DNA from 4 places in the Kitasatospora sp. NPDC005856 genome. Region 1 is predicted to be linked to each of the others. Evidence: riboswitches for the same ligand, from Rfam matches in the RefSeq annotation. Region 1 holds a riboswitch; each other region holds the start of a gene.
What was found. A riboswitch is a leader RNA that binds a small molecule or an ion and turns the genes downstream of it on or off. The one in region 1 is predicted to bind cobalamin.
Positions count from the first base shown of each region.

Region 2: it holds a riboswitch for cobalamin, as region 1 does, so the genes downstream of both, metE (5-methyltetrahydropteroyltriglutamate--homocysteine S-methyltransferase) here and ABZ449_RS14030 (ribonucleoside-diphosphate reductase subunit alpha) in region 1, are expected to answer to the same signal.
Region 3: it holds a riboswitch for cobalamin, as region 1 does, so the genes downstream of both, ABZ449_RS15035 (HoxN/HupN/NixA family nickel/cobalt transporter) here and ABZ449_RS14030 (ribonucleoside-diphosphate reductase subunit alpha) in region 1, are expected to answer to the same signal.
Region 4: it holds a riboswitch for cobalamin, as region 1 does, so the genes downstream of both, ABZ449_RS24660 (cobalamin biosynthesis protein) here and ABZ449_RS14030 (ribonucleoside-diphosphate reductase subunit alpha) in region 1, are expected to answer to the same signal.

Region 1 covers NZ_JBEXWT010000018.1:72,065-76,602, reverse strand. Annotated here, with positions in the region: gene ABZ449_RS14045 (glycosyltransferase family 2 protein) at 1-120, shown strand, start outside; gene ABZ449_RS14040 (glycosyl hydrolase) at 126-1,202, shown strand; gene ABZ449_RS14035 (glycosyltransferase family 39 protein) at 1,199-2,866, shown strand; cobalamin riboswitch at 2,939-3,071, shown strand; gene ABZ449_RS14030 (ribonucleoside-diphosphate reductase subunit alpha) at 3,264-4,538, shown strand, end outside.
Region 2 covers NZ_JBEXWT010000015.1:85,993-90,530, forward strand. Annotated here, with positions in the region: gene ABZ449_RS12430 (alpha-hydroxy-acid oxidizing protein) at 1-602, opposite strand, end outside; gene ABZ449_RS12435 (alpha/beta hydrolase) at 869-1,684, shown strand; cobalamin riboswitch at 1,874-2,062, shown strand; gene metE (5-methyltetrahydropteroyltriglutamate--homocysteine S-methyltransferase) at 2,241-4,538, shown strand, end outside.
Region 3 covers NZ_JBEXWT010000020.1:66,826-71,363, forward strand. Annotated here, with positions in the region: gene ABZ449_RS15025 (hypothetical protein) at 1-948, opposite strand, end outside; gene ABZ449_RS15030 (metalloregulator ArsR/SmtB family transcription factor) at 1,054-1,437, opposite strand; cobalamin riboswitch at 1,519-1,732, shown strand; gene ABZ449_RS15035 (HoxN/HupN/NixA family nickel/cobalt transporter) at 1,763-2,881, shown strand; gene ABZ449_RS15040 (type B 50S ribosomal protein L31) at 2,950-3,198, opposite strand; gene rpmG (50S ribosomal protein L33) at 3,247-3,411, opposite strand; gene ABZ449_RS15050 (aminopeptidase P family protein) at 3,651-4,538, shown strand, end outside.
Region 4 covers NZ_JBEXWT010000043.1:43,713-48,250, reverse strand. Annotated here, with positions in the region: gene ABZ449_RS24670 (putative cobaltochelatase) at 1-240, opposite strand, end outside; gene ABZ449_RS24665 (cobyric acid synthase) at 323-1,861, opposite strand; gene ABZ449_RS24660 (cobalamin biosynthesis protein) at 1,858-2,874, opposite strand; cobalamin riboswitch at 2,982-3,115, opposite strand; gene ABZ449_RS24655 (alpha/beta hydrolase) at 3,446-4,538, shown strand, end outside.

The DNA.
Region 1 (4,538 bases):
ATCTGGCGGATGCTCACCATGGGCCCCCTGAACTTCGCCCTCGTCCTCGCCTCCGGCCTCTTCTACGCCACCATCGTGGGCCGGGTCCTCGTCCAGCCGCGCCCCACGGAAGCAGTGTGATCGCCATGACCGCCCCCCTCCGGCGGGCCGGCCGGCTCCGTCGCCGGCTGGCGCTCCCGCTGCTGACCGCCGCCGGCCTGCTGCTCGTCACCGCGTGCGGCCCCGAGGACCCCGGCTTCGCGATGCAGAAGGACCTCGCCCAGGCCGCCCCCGCCGCGACCCCCGGCGCCGCCGGAAGCACCGCACCGGCGGCGCCCGTCCAGCCCAAGGCCCTGCCGACCGGCGTCCCTTACGACGTCACGCCGCTGCTCAAGCCGAGCCACAAGTACCTCGGCGCCGCCCTGCCCGACGTCCCCGCCACGATGGACGCCCTGCCCGGCTACAGTGCCGCGATCGGCAAGCAGCCCAACATCCTGGAGTACTACGCCCACTGGAAGGGCGGCTTCGACACCTCCGGCGTGCGCCGGATCCACGAGGCCGGGGCACTGCCCTTCATGGCCTGGGAGCCGCACGACCGCTCGCTCGCCTCGATCGCGGCCGGCGACACCGACGACTACGTGCGCGGCGTCGCCAAGTCCGTCGCCAAGCTCAACCTGCCGATCGCCATCAGCATCGCCCACGAGATGAACGGCGACTGGTACCCGTGGGGCCGTCAGGCCGCCACCCCCGAGGACTTCGTGGCCGCCTGGCGCCACGTCCACGACATCTTCGACCAGGCCGGCGCCACCAACGTGATCTGGGTCTGGAGCCCCAACATCACCGTCCCCGCGCCCAACACCCGCCTGGCGCCGTACTACCCCGGCGACACCTACGTCGACTGGGCCGGCATGACCGGCTACTTCACCAACGACGGCCCCAAGACCTTCGAGGCCCTGTACGGCCCGACCATGGCCGAGATCCGCACCTTCTGCAACAAGCCCTTCTTCATCAGCGAGACCGCCGCCGAGCAAGGCAGGCACCAACAGGCCTTCGTCGACCAGCTGTACTCCGGGATGGAGGCGCACGACGACATCGTCGGCTTCATCTGGTTCAACATGATCAAGCGGGCGGACTGGCGGGTCGAGACCGTTCCGGACACCCTCGCCGCCTTCAAGAAGCGGGTGTCCGCCCCCCGCTACGGCTTCGACATCCGGAACCCATGATGAACAGCGACCTCTCCCCCACCCCGGACCACCCCGCCGACCCGGTGTCGGACGTCCCCCCGCCGGACGGCCCGGAACCCCGTACGCGCCGTACGCCCGTGCCCGTCGACAACCCCGGCGGCGTCGAGCTGGCCCCGTACACCATCCCGCAGGTCCCCGCGATCGGCTGGGACCCGGGCGCCAGCCCCCGCCGCCGCCGGATCGCCCTCGGCCTGCTGGGCGCCGTCCTGACCGTCCAGGCCGCGCTCTCGCTGCGCCTGCTGGCCGCCGCGCACCCCGACGAGGCCGCCGCCATGGTCGCCGGGCGCCAGCAGCTGGCCCACCTCCTGCACGGCACCCCCGTCACCACCGACCTGGTCGACCGGGTGCACGGCTCACCCTGGCTCTACCCGCCACTGGCCGGCGCCGCCGCCGACGCCAACGGCATCTGGGGCGCCCGGCTGCTCAGCCTCGGCTTCGCGCTGCTCACCACCGTGCTGCTGTACTCGCTGACCCGGCGGCTGTTCAACGAGCGGGTCGCCATCTGCGCCATCGCCGTGTACGCCGTCCTCCAGTCCACCGTCGTGGTCGGCTTCTACGCCGCGCCCGAGTCCCTCGCCGTCCTGCTGGTCGCCCTCGCGGCCTGGACCACGGTGTTCACCGCGAGACGGCATCCGGCCCTGGCCCTGCTCGCTGCCCCGCCCACGGCGCTGGCCTGCGCCGTGGCCTACTCCGCGGCCTTCGCCGTCCCCGCCCTGGTGGCCCTCGCCTTCGCCTGCGCCCGGCCGTACCACCGGGCCGGGCCGGCCGCCCTGCGCGCGCTGCTGGCGGCCCTCGGCACCTTCGTCCTGTTGCTCCCGTACGGCATCCTCGGCAAGGTCGCCGGATGGTCGCCCTCCCACGGCAACGCCCCCGGCTCGGCCGGCTCGATCCTGCTCGCCACGCTCCGGTGGGCCGGCCTCTTCACCGCCCTCGCAGTGGCCGGCACCATCGCCTACGCGCGCCGCGAACAGATGAACGAGCACGACGCGCCGGAGAAGGACGCCGTCCCCACCACCCGGGGCCTGCGCGCCCTGCTCGGGGCCACCCTGACCGTCACCTCCCTGCTGATCCCCGCCGCCCACCTGTGGACGGGCACCTCCGGCGCGCTGTTCCGCCACCTCGGCTACGGCATGCTGCTCGCCGCCCCGCTCGCCGGGGTCGGCCTGACCCGGCTGGTGGGCGCCCACTTCCGCCATCCCCAGCTCGGCATCCTGGTCTGGGTCGCCCTGCTCGCCCTCGGCCTGGAGCAGTCCGCACTGCGCTACCAGAACGGGCCCGACTCCGGCCGCCTGCTGGCCGTCCTGCGGGCCCACACGCAGCCCCAGGGCCGCTATCTCACCGAGGTCGACGGACTCGCCGAGTACTACCTCGGCAGCGTCTCCAAGCCCGAGCAGTGGGTCTCCGCGCACACCGGCACGGAGTACCGCGACGGGGCCGGCGTCCAGCACCACGGCGACGACGGCAGCGTGGCCGCGATCCGGGACGGCTGGTTCACGATGGTCGTCCTCGACAGCACCGCGCCGAGGGCCACCGACCGGGCCCTGAGCGAGGCCCTGACCACCGCCGGGCACTACCGGCTGGTCGCCCAGTTCACCTCGCCGACCGGCGATTCGAGTACGTACAAGGTCTATCTCAAGCACTGACCCGCCGCCCGGCCCACGCACATCCGCGACACGACAGGCACAACATATGGTGCCGCCGCAGTGAGGCGGCACAACATGTATGCTCGCTTCTGCTGTCGATGCAGGGGAACCCGGTGCGAATCCGGGACTGCCCCGCAGCGGTGTGCGGGCGGCTCCAGCAGCCGTACCGCGAGTCCGATGACCTGCCGAACAGCGTGCGCCACGGCCCTCCCGCAGAGGCCGCGCCGGCACGAGCAGTACCCCTCCGGGCCTCGCGGGCGGGCCGGGGAGTCACCGTCGCGCGACGCCGTCTGCGTTCGTGCCGTGCTCCCCTGCCCCGATCGGCCCGGTGGCCCCCGATCACCGCCGCCGATCGCCGCCAGGAGAGAGCGCCTTGACCATCGCCGCCTCAGCCACCCTGCCCGCCCAGGGCACCGGTACCGCCTTCACCGACCCGACGGTCTCCGACCCCGGCGGTGCCCTGCTGCGGCTGCTCACCGATCGCAGCACCGACCTCACCGAGGTCGACCCCGGCCATGTCGCCGCCGCCGCGCTGCGCGGCCGCCACGCCGGCTCGGACTTCGCCGAGCTGCGCGGGCTGGCCGTGGACGCCGCCGCGTCGATGATCGCCGAGGACCCCCAGTACTCGAAGCTCGCCGCCCGCCTGCTCGCCCTGGAGATCGTCGACGAGGCGAACAGCCAGGGCTCGGTGTCCTTCTCCGCCTCGATCGCCGTCGGCCACGCCGAGGGCCTGATCGGCGACACCACCGCGGCCTTCGTCGCCAAGCACGCCGCCGCCCTGGACGCGCTGATCGACACCGCGGGCGACGACCGCTTCGAGTACTTCGGCCTGCGCACCGTGCAGTCCCGCTATCTGCTGCGCCACCCGATCACCCGCAAGGTGATCGAGACCCCGCAGCACTTCCTGCTCCGCGTCGCGTGCGGCCTGGCGGTCGGCGACAGCGAGCAGTCGGTGCGCGAGGTGGCCGAGCTGTACGGCCTGATGAGCCGCCTGGAGTACCTGACCTCCTCGCCGACGCTCTTCAACTCCGGCACCCGCCACCCGCAGATGTCGAGCTGCTACCTGCTCGACTCGCCGCTGGACAACCTGGACTCGATCTACAACCGCTACGCGCAGATCGCCCGCCTGTCCAAGCACGCCGGCGGCATCGGCCTGTCCTACTCGCGCATCCGCTCGCGCGGCAGCCTGATCCGCGGCACCAACGGCAAGTCCAACGGCATCGTGCCGTTCCTGCGCACCCTCGACTCCTCGGTCGCCGCCGTCAACCAGGGCGGCCGCCGCAAGGGCGCGGCCTGCGTCTACCTGGAGACCTGGCACGCCGACATCGAGGAGTTCCTGGAGCTCCGCGACAACACCGGCGAAGAGGCCCGCCGCACCCACAACCTCAACCTGGCGCACTGGATCCCGGACGAGTTCATGCGCCGGGTCAACGCCGACCAGGACTGGTCGCTGTTCTCCCCGGCCGACGTGCCCGAGCTGGTCGACCTGTGGGGCGAGGAGTTCGACGAGGCCTACCGCAAGGCCGAGCTGGCCGGCAAGGCCGTGCGCACCATCCCGGCGCAGACCCTGTACGCCCGCATGATGCGCACCCTCGCGCAGACCGGCAACGGCTGGATGACCTTCAAGGACGCCTCCAACCGCGCCGCCAACCAGACCGCGCTGCCGGGCCGC
Region 2 (4,538 bases), on a different contig from region 1:
TTGCTGGTGGTGAGGTCACGCGGGCGCCAACCGGTGAGCCAGGTGTCCAGGGTGACCACGATTCCCTTGAACCCGGCGGCTTCGGCCCGGTGCACCAGGCTCTCGGCGAGCGCCCGGTCGGTGGGGGTGTAGAGCTGGAAGAAGCCGGGGGTGTCGCCGAACTCGGCGGCGACCTGTTCCATCGGGTCGACGGTGAGAGTGGAGGCGACCATCGGCACGCCGGTGCGGGCGGCCGCCCGCGCGGTGGCGAGGTCGCCGTGGCCGTCCTGCGCGCACAGGCCGATCACCCCGACCGGCGCCATGAGCAGCGGCGACGGCAGTCGCAGGCCGAACAGGTCGACGCTCATGTCCCGCTCGGTGGCGCCGACCATCATCCGCGGCACCAGGCCGTACCGCTCGAACGCGGTGACGTTCGCCCGCTGGGTGGACTCGTCCCCGGCGCCGCCGGCCACGTACGACAGCACCGACGGCGGCAGTGCGGCCTGTGCCCGAGCCTCCAGCTCGGCGAAGGCCATCGGCATCGTCGGCAGCACGCCCGACAGCCCGTCGAAGTAGATCTCGTTCTGGAAGTCCCCGAACTGCCCCTGGGAGTTCACATCCATCGCCTGTCTCCGTTCCTCTCACCATGGGCGGCCTGGGGGCCGTCCCCCAAGCCGCACTCCCACCGTGCCGCCCGGGGTGCGCGGGAACCATGTGCTCGGGGCCAGTAGGTACGGGCGGCGAATTGTCGGTGGCGACAAACGGCCCCCGGCGGCGGCCCCGGCGACTCCGCCGATCGGATGAATCCCGCGTGCGTCGCGAAGGGCACCGATTCGCACCCTCGCACGATGAACCAGTCCAGCGACCGCTCCTCCTGCAAGGAGACCCCGTGCCCCGGATCACCACAAACGACGGCGTGCAGCTGCACTACTACGACGAGGGCGAGGGCCGGCCCGTGCTGCTCGTCCCCGGCTACGGCGCGCCGGCCGACGACTGGGCGCTGCAGTGGGCGCCTCTGCGCGAGGCGGGCCGCCGGGTGATCTCCCTGGACCGGCGGTGGCACGGGCAGTCCGACCGGCCCTCCTGGGGGCAGCGGCTCTCCCGGCACGGCAAGGACCTGGACGACCTGATCACCGCCCTCGACCTGCGTGACGTCGTCGCCGTCGGCCAGTCCATGGGCGCCAACACGATCTGGGCCTACGTCAGCCTCTTCGGCACCGGACGCCTCGCCGGGATCGCCACGGTCGACCAGACCCCGAGGATGGTCAACAGCGCCGACTGGCCGTACGGCTTCTACGGCCTCACCGAGGAGAACCTCGGCACCTTCTTCACAACGCCGGACTGGTTCGCCACCGGCCACGGCCGTCCCTGGCGTGACCCGGCCGATCTCGACGCCGCGATCAAGGCGGCCGACGGGCGTGGAGCCGAGATCCTGATCACCCCTGACACCCACCCGCTACTGCTCGACCACTCCCGCCAGGACTGGCGCGACGTCGTCGCCCGCGCCGAGGTCCCGGTGCTGATCACCGCGGGCGCCGAGAGCCAGTTCTGGCCTGCCGAGCACGCCGCCGCCACCGCCGCCCTCAACCCCGGGGCCACCTCCACGGTCTTCGACGGCGCGGGCCACGCCGCCCACGTCGACCAGCCCGAGGCCGTCAGCGCGCGGCTGGTCGCCTTCGCCGACTCGGTGGGCTCCGGAGGCTGACCCCTGGCCCCGGTCAGAGCACGGCCCGGCAGACAAGGGATGATCTCCGGCTGTCCTTGCGATACGTGACGCCACCTTGACCACGGGGCAGCCGGTCGGGCGTGATCTTCAACGATGTCTCAGTATCCGGACGATCGAGCGGTTCCTCGGCCGGAAGCCGGTGTTCTTCCTCTAGGCTGGCCTGGCAGCTGGTTCGCCCTGTCCGCCAGGCAGGCGCGTCGTAAGAGGGAACCCGGTGGGAATCCGGGACTGCCCCGCAGCGGTGAGTGGGAACGACCGCCGTCATACGCACTGGGCCCGGCCGGGTCTGGGAAGCGACGGCCAGTAGGTGTCCGCCTTCGAGAGGGCGGGTGTGCCCGCGAGTCCGAAGACCTGCCACTGCCCGCACGCGACCGAACGCGCGCGGCCATCCGGTGACCTCGAGGGCGGGTCGGCGACCATACCAGGCGGACCAGGACCGTACCTTCACTGCGGCCGCTGCCCGGTTTCGTCATCCCTTCCCGCCTTCGTGCCGTCTCCGGATTCCTGAGGAGACAGACTCGCGAAGGAGAGTCCCTTGACCACGACGTCCGCATCCGCGGCAACCCTCGCCACCGTGTACGGCTACCCCCGTCAGGGCCGGGGCCGCGAGCTCAAGAAGGCGATCGAGGGCTACTGGAAGGGCACGGTCACCGCCGAGGCACTGCTCGCCACGGCCGCCGGCCTGCGCCGCGGGAACTGGCAGCAGCTCGCCGACTCCGGCATCGAGGAGGTGCCGACCGGTGACTTCTCGCTCTACGACCACATGCTGGACACCACTCTCGCCGTCGGCGCCGTCCCCGCCCGCCACCGCGCGGCGGTCGACGCCGACCCGCTGAACGGCTACTTCGCCATGGCGCGCGGCACCCAGGACCTCGCGCCACTGGAGATGACCAAGTGGTTCGACACCAACTACCACTACCTCGTGCCCGAGTTGGGGCCGGACACCGTCTTCGCCGCGAACCCCGCCAAGGCCGTCGGCGAGCTGACCGAAGCACTGTCACTCGGCCACGACGCCCGGCCGGTGCTGGTCGGCCCGGTGACCTACCTGCTGCTCGCCAAGCCCGCCCCCGGTGTGGCCGCAGACTTCCAGCCGGTCACCCTGCTCGACCGGCTGCTGCCCGTCTACGCACGGCTGCTCGCCGACCTCAAGGCCGCCGGCGCCACCTGGGTGCAGCTGGACGAGCCCGCCCTGGTACCGGACCGCACCCCGGCCGAGCTCAACGCCGCCGCCCGCGCCTACCGCGCCCTCGGCGCCCTCGCCGACCGGCCGAAGCTGCTGGTCGCGAGCTACTTCGACCGCCTCGGCGACGCCCTGCCCGTCCTCGCCAAGGCTCCGATCGAGGGCCTGGCGCTGGACTTCACCGGCCCGGCCGCCGCCAACCTCGACGACCTCGCCGCCGTCGGCGGGCTGCCCGGCAAGCGGCTGGTCGCCGGCGTGGTCGACGGGCGCAACATCTGGATCAACGACCTGGAGAGGTCGCTGGCCACCCTGGCGACCCTGCTCGGTCTCGCCGGCACCGTGGACGTCGCGCCGTCCTGCTCCCTGCTGCACGTGCCGATCGACGCCACTCTCGAACGCGACATCGACCCGCAGATCGCCCGCTGGCTCGCCTTCGCCAAGCAGAAGGCCACCGAGGCCGCCCTGCTCGCCCGCGGCCTGCGCGAGGGTACCGGCGCCGTCACCGCCGAACTCGCCGCCAACCGCGCCGACCTCGCGTCCCGCGCCACCTCACCGATCACCCGCGACCCGGCCGTGCGCGCCCGCGCCGCAGCCGTCACCGAGGCCGAAGCCCGCCGCGCCCAGGCCTACCCGCAGCGCGCCGAGGCCCAGCGTGCCCGCCTCGGACTCCCGTTGCTGCCGACCACCACCATCGGCTCCTTCCCGCAGACCACCGACCTGCGCCTCGCCCGGGCTGACCTGACCGCGGGCCGCATCGACGCGGCCGCGTACCGGGAGCGGATGGAGGCCGAAGTCCGCGACGTCATCTCCTACCAGGAGAAGGCAGGCCTGGACGTCCTCGTCCACGGCGAGCCCGAACGCAACGACATGGTCCAGTACTTCGCCGAACAGCTCACCGGATACCTCGCCACCCGGCACGGCTGGGTCCAGTCCTACGGCACCCGCTACGTGCGACCCCCGGTCCTCGCCGGCGACATCTCCCGCCCCCACCCGATGACCGCCGATTGGTTCCGCTACGCCCAGGACCTCACCGACCGCCCGGTCAAGGGCATGCTCACCGGCCCGGTCACCATGCTCGCCTGGTCCTTCGTCCGCGACGACCAGCCGCTCGCCGACACCGCCCGCCAGGTCGCCCTCGCCCTGCGCGACGAGGTCACCGACCTGGAGGCCGCCGGCGCCGTCGTCGTCCAGGTCGACGAGCCGGCCCTGCGCGAGACCCTCCCGCTGCGGGCCGCCGCCCGCCCGCACTACCTGGCCTGGGCCACCGAGGCCTTCCGCCTCGCCACCTCCGGCGTCCGCGCCGACACCCAGATCCACACCCACATGTGCTACGCCGAGTTCGGCGCGATCATGACCGCGATCGACGACCTCGACGCGGACGTCATCTCCCTGGAGGCCGCCCGCTCCCACATGGAGGTCGCGGGTGAACTCGCCGAGGCCGGCTACCCGCGCGAGGTCGGACCCGGCGTCTGGGACATCCACTCCCCGCGCGTCCCGAGCATCGGCGAGGCCGTGTCCCTGCTGCGCGCCGGGCTCGCGGCCATTCCGGCCGAGCGGCTGTGGGTCAACCCCGACTGCGGCCTGAAGACCCGCGGCTGGCCGGAGACCCGCGCCTCGCTGGAGAACCTGGTGGGCGCCGCCCGCCGCCTGCGG
Region 3 (4,538 bases), on a different contig from region 1:
GCCGGGGGAGCGTGGGTCGAGTTCGGCGGCGCCGGTGGCGACGAGCAGGGTGCGGTGCTCCAGGGCGGCGCCGTAGACGGTGACCGAGCCGTGGTCGCCGATCACGCAGTCGGCGGCGACGAGCGCGGCCTGCCAGCCCTGGTGGGGCGGGATCAGGCGCAGGCCCATCCGGCGGGCGTCGTCGAGCAGTGCCTCGGGGTCGTGGCGGCTCCACACGTTGGGGTGCAGGACGACGGCCACCGTGTACTCGTCGGCGGGCAGTTGGCGGACCAGCCGTTGGGGCAGGTCGGGGTGGCGGCCGAATAACGAGTGCTCGCTCCAGGTGGAGCTGACGACGACGAGCCGTCGGCCGTCGACGGCACCGAGTGCGGTGCGGTAGGCGTCCCGGGAGCGCCGGCTGGCGAGCATCCGGTCGAAGCACGGGTCGCCGACCACCCGGGCGACGTCCAGCGCCTCGGGGCAGGAGGTCTGCAGCCGGTCCAGCTGCTCGGGGTGGGAGAGCCCGAGGACGTCCACGAACACCCTTCCGCGGTGGGTGAGTTCGTTGCGGGACAGGCCGGCCGAGCTGACCGTGTCGCCGGTGGACTCGGTCACCAGGCGGTTGTAGCCGGCGCCGTGCGGGAGGACGACGAGGCGGGCGTCCAGCCGGTGCATGGAGGAGTGGACGGCGCAGGCGACGGCCAGGTCGAAGCGGCGGCGGACGGCGTCCTCCCAGTCCAGCACGGTGAAGCCGGGCAGGCCGTGCAGGTACGCGTCCAGGGCGCGGTCGGCGAAGGCGGAGCCGGGGTTGACGGTGAAGTAGCGCTCGACGCCGTCCGGGTGCAGCAGGGTGAGGACGTCCAGGACCCGGGTGGCCGAGGTGAGGGTGCGGGCGACCGCCAGCACGCGGGCCCTGACCGGTCGGGTGTTCCACCGGTCGGCGGGCCAGGCGTGGGGGTGGGACGGCACACCATGATCGTACTCACCCGCTCCGGCCGCGGCGCGGTTCCGAGTGCCGGTCAGGGGATCGGCGGGCCGGCGGGTCGGCCGGTGGCCGTGGATGGGGCCCGCGGGTCAGCCGGTGGCCGCGGTGGGCTCGTGGTGTTCGGCGGCGGCGCACTCGTCGAGGAGGGGGCGCATGGCCTCGTCCACGAGCCGGTAGCGCACCACTCGTCCGTCCCGGTCGCCGGTGACCACGCCGGCCGTGCGGAGCAGCCGCAGGGCCTGGGAGACGGCGGGGTCGCGCATGCCGGTGGCGACCGCGAGGTCGGTGACGGCGAGCGGGCCGGCCCGGTGGAGGGCGAGCAGCAGGGCGAGCCGACCTGGGTCGGCGAGCAGGGAGAACCGCTCGGCCCAGGACCGGACGTGGGCCGGGTCGCCGATCGCGGCGATGGCCTCGCAGACCCGGTGTCCGTCGATGGTGCGGTGGTCCGCGCGGTCGGCCGGTACGAGATGCATGGGGGCATTCTCGCAGGCGGTGGCCTGTGATCCTGGACACCTGCGCAGGTGCGCAGCCTTGCACGCGTGAGGCGCGGCCCCTACGGTGTTCCCCGCCGTGGTGCTCGGGAAGACCGGTGACGGACCCTCAGGGGTCCCAGCCCGGAGCGGCCCTCGCCACTGTGATCGGGTCGTTCCTTCGTCCGCGGAGGAGCGTCGGCCGTACCCAGCGAGCCACTGGGCGCCTCGTGCGCCTGGGAAGGCGGGTACGGGCGTCCCGTAAGCCAGGAGACCGGCCACGGCATCTCACGAGGTTTTCCACGAGGTGCTGGAGCGTGATCCGCAGATGACCCTGCCCGAAACCGTTGCCGCCGGGGCGAAGCCGGCCCCCTCCGTGCTGCCCAGCTTCAAGTGGCGGCGCGAGGACACCATCCGTACGGCCGGGCTGATGGCGGTGATCGTGGCCATGCACGTGGTGGCCTTCGGCACGCTGATCTTCCTGGTCGCACCCGAGAAGTACGCGGTCGGTACCCAGGTCTTCGGGGTGGGCCTGGGTATCACCGCGTACACCCTCGGCATGCGCCACGCCTTCGACGCCGACCACATCGCGGTGATCGACAACACCACCCGCAAGCTGATGGCGGACGGCAAGCGGCCCGTCTCGGTGGGCTTCTGGTTCGCCCTCGGGCACTCCTCGATGGTGGTGCTGATGGCCGCCCTGGTGGCGGGCGGCGCGCAGCTGGCGGACACGCTGATGGACGACGAGTCGACCACCCACAAGTGGCTCGGCATGGTCGGGACGACCACCTCCGGCGTGTTCCTCTACCTGATCGGCGCGCTCAACCTGGCGGCGCTGCTGGGCATCCTCAAGGTGTTCCGTTCGATGCGGGCCGGGCAGTTCGACGAGAAGGAGCTGGAGTCGCACCTCGACTCGCGCGGCTTCATGGCCCGGGTGCTGAACCGGGCGACCCGTTCGATCACCCGGCCGGGGCAGATGTTCCCGGTGGGCATGGTGCTGGGCCTGGGCTTCGACACCGCGACCGAGGTCACCCTGATGGTGATGGCCGGTTCGGGCGCGGCCTCCGGGCTGCCCTGGTACGCGATCGCCTGCCTGCCGCTGCTGTTCGCGGCCGGGATGAGCCTGTTCGACACCCTGGACGGGACGTTCATGAACTTCGCGTACCAGTGGGCCTTCGCCAACCCGGTGCGCAAGGTGTACTACAACCTGACCATCACCGGCCTGTCGATCGCGGTGGCCTTCATTATCGGCACCATCGAGCTGGTCGGGGTGCTGCACGAGAAGCTCGATCTGACCGACCCGGTCACCGGGTTCATCGCCGACATATCGCTGGACAACGTCGGCTACGCCATCGCCGGGCTGTTCGTGGTGGTCTGGGCGGTGGCGATCGGCTACTGGAAGCTCGCCCGGGTCGAGCAGCGCTGGACACCGGACCAGGAGGCCTGAGCACGCGGAACGCGCCGAACGGCGCCGCCCCCGAAAATCCGGGGCGGCGCCGTTCGGCGCGTTCGCGGTCAGTGCCGGTCGCCGTAGCGGCGGCGGAACTGCTCGACCCGCCCGGCGGTGTCCAGCACCCGGGACTGGCCGGTGTAGAAGGGGTGGCTCGCCGAGGAGATCTCGACGTCGATCACCGGATAGGTGTCGCCGTCCTCCCACTCGACCGTGCGGTCACCGGTCACGGTGGAGCGGGTGAGGAAGGCGAGGCCGCCGACCTTGTCGCGGAAGACGACCGGACGGTAGGCGGGGTGGATTCCGGACTTCATGGGGGACTCCTCTCGGGTCGGGGTTCGGCGCTCCTCGCGGGTCGGGGTTCAGCGCTCCTCGCGGAAGTCGACGTGCCGGCCGGCGGCCGGGTCGTACTTGCGCAGGACCAGCCGGTCCGGGTCGTTGCGGCGGTTCTTGCGGGTCACGTACGTGAAGCCGGTGCCGGCGGTGGAGCGGAGCTTGGTCACCGGGCGCAGTTCGCTGCGGGCCATCGGGCGTCCTCCTGGGGCTGGGGTGTCGGACCTCGGGCGTCGGATCGAAACCGTACACCGAAATGGATGTCGTTTTCGTCTTCTCGCCATTCGCCCCAACGCGGGCCCGGTCCGGTCCATTCCCGGATGACGGCGCGAGGGGGCGGCGCGGTCGCGCAGGGGGGCGCGCAAGGGGTATTGGGGGTTCTGTCGGGGGTGCTCGGCGGGCGCTTCGGGCCGGGGGTTCGTAGGCTCGACGCATGGCGGATGCGTACGCGGGGCGGCGGGAGCGGGTGAGGGAGCACTGCAGTGCGGCCGGGGCCGATGCGGCGCTGATCACCCGTGCGGCGAACGTGCGGTACCTGACGGGCTGCGCGCCCTGCGGGGCGAGCCTGCTGCTGACCAGGGAGCGGGCGCTGCTCGCGCTTCCGGACGACCTGCCGCCGGACGATTCGGGGGAGCACCTGATCGCCCCGGACGTCACCCGGCTGCCGGTGGCGTCCGGGTCGGACACCGCGCTGGCCGCCGCGGCCGCCGCCGCGCGGTCCGGGGTGGCGGGCCTGGCGGTGGAGGAGCACGACCTGACCGTCAGCCGGCACCGGGCGGTGGGGGGCCTGGCCGAGGGGGCCCGGCTGGTGGACCTCGGACAGACGGTCGAGCGGCTGCGGGTGATCAAGGACGAGCGCGAGATCGCCGACCTGCGGATCGCGGCCGAGATCGCCGACCAGGCGCTGGGCGAGTTGCTGGAGTCGATCCTGGTGGGCCGCACCGAGCGACACCTGGCGATGGAGCTGGAGCGCCGGATGATCGACCACGGCGCCGACCGGGCGGCCTTCCCGGTCTCCGTCGGCACCGGCGGCCACTCCGGCCAGCCCGCCCACCAGCCGACCGACCGCCGGGTGGAGGAGGGCGACTTCCTGACCGTGGTGATGGGCGCCCAGTACCGCGGCTACGGCGTCTCCACCGCCCGCACCTTCGTGATCGGGGCGGCTCCCGCGCCCTGGCAGGTGGAGCTGCACCGGCTGGTCTTCCGGGCTCAGCGGGCCGGGCGGGAGGCGCTCGGACCCGGCGTGGAGCAGTGCGTGCCCGACCGGGCTGCCCGGCAGGTTCTGGAGGCGGCGGGCCACACCGAGGCCTCCCCGCACCCG
Region 4 (4,538 bases), on a different contig from region 1:
CGGCCCGTCCGGGCACTGCGGGTCGGGTGCGGCCGGGTCGCAGGCGAAGCGGCAGTCGTCCACGGTCGCGATGGACGGCAGCAGGCCGGCCAGCGCGCGGACCATGGTCGACTTCGCGGTGCCCTTCTCGCCGCGCACCAGCACGCCGCCCACGGCCGGGGAGACCGCGTTCAGCAGCAGCCCGAGCCGCAGGTCGGCCATGCCGACGATCGCGGTGAACGGATAGCGGACGTCACTCATGCCGTACCCCACTCCTGTCGTGCCCGGCTCTGCGTTCCTGCCCGGTCCTGCGTTCCTGCCCGGCGCCGTCGACCTACCCGGCTCATGCGTCACTCCCAGGGGCCCCGGGCGGCACGAACGGCAGCGATCCGGCCGCCGGCACCCCGCCCTCGATCAGCTTCCACAGCGCGTCGGTGTCGGCGTGCTCCTCGATCAGGTCGCCCAGCCGGTCCAGCCGGGCCTCGCGCGCCGCGGCGAAGGAGGTGTCCGGGGCCGGGACGAACGCCCGGCCCGACAGCTCCGCGACCTCGCGCAGGAACGCGCGGCGGAACCCGTCGTTCTCCAGCGCGCCGTGCCAGGTCGTGCCCCGGACCGAGCCCACCCGGCAGCCGTCCAGGCTCCGTCCCCGGCCGTCGGAGAGGAAGGTCTCCCCGCCCTCGACGGTGACCACCCCGTGGTGGATCTCGTAGCCCTCCACCCGCTGCCCGTACGCCTCGCCGACGGGCCGCGCCAGCACCTTCTCGGCGCCGAACCGCACCCGCGTCGGCAACAGGCCGAGGCCCTCGACGGCGCCGGCCCTCGACTCGACCTCGTCCACGATCGAGTGCGCCAGCATCTGGTAGCCGCCGCAGACCCCGAGGATCGGCAGCCCGGCCGCCGCCCGCGCCTTCAGCACCGGCTCCAGGCCGCGCTCGCGCAGCCAGGCGAGGTCCGCGACGGTGGCCCGGGTGCCGGGCAGCACCACCAGGTCGGCGTCGGCCAGCTCCTCCGGCCGGGTCGCCCAGCGGACCAGCACGCCCGGCTCCTGCGCGAGCGCGTCCATGTCGGTGAAGTTGGACAGCCGCGGGAAGCGCACCACGGCCACCCGCAGCACGTCCGCGCCGAGCGGTCCGGGCCCGTCCGCCCGGTCCACCACCGTCGACAGGTCCAGCGAGTCCTCGGCGTCCAGCCAGAGCCCGGGCAGCATCGGCAGCGTGCCCAGCACCGGACGGCCGGTCAGCTCGTGCAGCATCTCCAGCCCGGGCGCGAGCAGCCGCGCGTCGCCGCGGAACTTGTTGACGAACCAGCCGGCCACGTGCCGCTGGTCCTCCGCCGACAGCAGCGCCAGTGTCCCGTACATCGCCGCGAAGACCCCGCCGCGGTCGATGTCCCCGACCACCACCACCGGCAGGGCGGCGGCCGTGGCCAGGCCCATGTTGGCGATGTCGCGGTCGCGCAGGTTGATCTCGGCGGGCGAGCCCGCGCCCTCGCAGACCACCACGTCGTAGCGGCGGCGCAGGTCGGCCAGGCACTCCAGGGCGCGCTCCAGCAGGACGGGCTTGCGCTCCCGGTAGTCCAGCGCGCCCACCTCGGCCACCGGCTTGCCGAGCAGCACGACCTGGCTGCGGCCGTCCGCGCCCGGCTTGAGCAGCACCGGGTTCATCGCCGCCTCCGGCTCCACCCGGGCGGCCTGCGCCTGCATCGCCTGGGCGCGGCCGATCTCGGCGCCGTCGGCGGTGACGAAGGAGTTGAGCGACATGTTCTGCGCCTTGAACGGCGCGACCCGTACGCCCTGGCGGACGAGCCAACGGCAGATCCCGGCCGTCACCACGCTCTTGCCCGCGTCCGAGGTCGTCCCCGCGACCAGCAGCGCGTTGCTCATGCCCGTCCCCTCTTCTTCAGCAGTGTCCGCAGCAGGACGTGCCCCGCGACCGTCGTACCCAGCGCCAGTGCGCCCACCCGCCGGGAGAGCGCGCAGGCACGCTCGATGTCGTCGACCGTCACCGGCCGCAGCTCCGCACCCAGTACGGGCCGGTGCTCCACGCGCTCGCCGTACCGCAGCGTCCCGCCCAGCCGGACGCCCACCGCTCCGGCGAACGCCGACTCGGCCTGGCCCGCGTTCGGGCTCGGGTGCGCGGAACCGTCGCGCCGCCAGACCCGCCAGGCGGTCCGGGGCTCGGGCGCGGCGGCCACCGTCAGCAGCGCCGTCAGCCGGGCGCCCGGCCAGCCCGCCAGGTCGTCCAGCCGGGCCGAGGCCCAGCCGAACCGGGCGTAGCGCGGCGAGCGGTGGCCCACCATGGCGTCCAGGGTGTTGACGGCGCGGAAGGCCAGCAGGCCGGGGGTGCCGGCCAGGGTGCCCCAGGTCAGCGCGTTCACCACGGCGTCGGCGGTGTTCTCGGCCACCGACTCGACCACCGCCCGGGCGATCTGCTGCCCGTCCAGCGCGCTCGGGTCCCGCCCGCACAGGTGCGGCAGCCGCTCCCGGGCGGCCGCGAGGTCGCCCGCGGCCAGCGAGCGGCCGATGGTGCGCGCCTCCCGGGTCAGCGAGGTGCCGCCGAGCACCGTCCAGGTCGCGGCCGCCGCCAGCGCCGCCCGGCCCAGCGGGCGCCGGCCCACCGTACGGTCCAGGGCGAGCGCGCCCGCCGCGACCGTGCCCACGCACAGCGCCGTGTACCCGGCTCCCGCGCCGCGGTCGTCGCGCCACAGCCGGCGCTCCAGCCGGGTGGCGGCGCTGCCGAAGGCGGCCACCGGGTGGCCGCGGCGCGGGTCGGCGAAACGGGCGTCGGCGGCGTAGCCCGCGGCGGCGCCGAGCGCGAACGCAGCGGCGCGGACCAGCGGGCGCGGAGCGCGGGCAGGCCGGCGCGGGGAGGAGGACGGGGGTGCGGACGCGGTCATCGGGCGCACGACGGAGGGCGGCTCGGAGTCCGGCAGGGCGGGGCAGCCTGCATCGCGTGCGTGTCCTCACTCAGGGTCCGCGCCCTGGATCGACGTGACGGGGGCGAGAGTCTCCTGGCTTCCGGGTCGGACGCACCCCCGGAGCCTTCCAGCGGCCGTCGACGGCCCGCCGTGGCGATGTTCCGAACGTGCTCCCCGGTGACAGTGGCGGGACCGCGCCGGAATTCCACCGGCTTCCTCTCCATGCCTCCGTTTGGCCCCAGGATCCCATCACGCGCCCGAACCGGGAGTCAACCGAGGTCACGGAGGGGTTGGTCACACGCGGACGCCGCTGACACCCCGTGGGACGCCCGGCACGGCACCACTCCGGGCCGGCCGCACCGCCCCACGTCGCCCCCTGCGCCGCCCCCGCCACCGGCACCCTCGCCGCCCGCTTCTGGCACCTCCTCAGCGCCGTCGGGCCGCCGCCCGGGTGACCCGGACGGCCCAGCCGGGTGGCCGGGCGGGCGGGGCGCCGGTGGACTGGTGCTCGAACACCGTCCGGTCCGTCAGCAACAGAGCGGGGAGCGAAATGCGTTGGGGAACCGCCGCCGTCGTGGCGGCCGCCGCGGTCGGGGCCGCCGTGCTGGTGATCGGCCGTCGGGCCTCCGAGCGGATGGTCCGTCCGGAGGCCACCGTCCAGGAGTCGGGGCCGGTCCTGGTCCGCGAGCTCGCCCCCGGCCGGATCACCTTCACCCGCGCCCCCGAGAGCCTGCGCCCCGGCCGCTGGGCGGTCGAGTGGGCGGACGGCGGGCACGCGGTGGTCGAGGAGGTCCTGCACGGCGACGAGTCGGGTGTCACCCGCCGGCTGGTCCGCGCCGACCGGGGCACCCTCGCCCCGGGCACCGAGGTCCGCTTCACCCCCCGCGTCCACCTCGGCGACCCCACCGAGGCGCTCGGCCTCGCCTTCGCCGACACCGCCGCCGACGGAGAGCTCGGCGCCCTGCCCGCCTGGCGGCTCGACGGCAAGCGCGGCACCTGGGTGATCCTGGTGCACGGCCCCGAGGCGGACCGCCAGCAGACCCTCCCGGTGCTCCCCGTCCTCGACCGGCTCGGCCTGCCCGCCCTCGCCGTCACCTACCGAGGCGACCGCGGCGCCCCCGCCTCCCCGGACGGGCTCAGCCACTTCGGCGAGACCGAGTGGCGCGACATCGAGTCGGCGGTACGGCTGGCGCTCGACAGCGGCGCGGGCCGGGTGATCCTCTACGGCTGGTCCCTCGGCGCCACCATGGTCCTCCAGACCGCGGCCCGCTCCGCCTGGCCGCACGCCATCAGCGGCCTGATCCTCGACTCGCCGGTGCTCGACCTCCCGGCCTCCGCCCGCCGGGACGCCGCCCGGGCCGGCTTCCAGGGCGTCGCCGCCGAGCTCGGGGCCCTGGCCGCGGAGGGCCGCACCGGCGTCGACCTCGCCGACTTCGGCCGCATCGCCGAGGGCACCGACCTGCGGGTGCCCACCCTCCTCCTGCACAGCCCCGAGGACCGGATCGCGCCCTTCGGCACCGCCGAGAAGCTGGCCGCCGCCCGTCGCGACGTGGTCAGCCTCCAGCCCTTCCCCGGGGCCGACCACGCCACCCTCTGGAACACCGCTCCCGACCGCTACACCGAACTCCTCCGCCGCTGGCTCA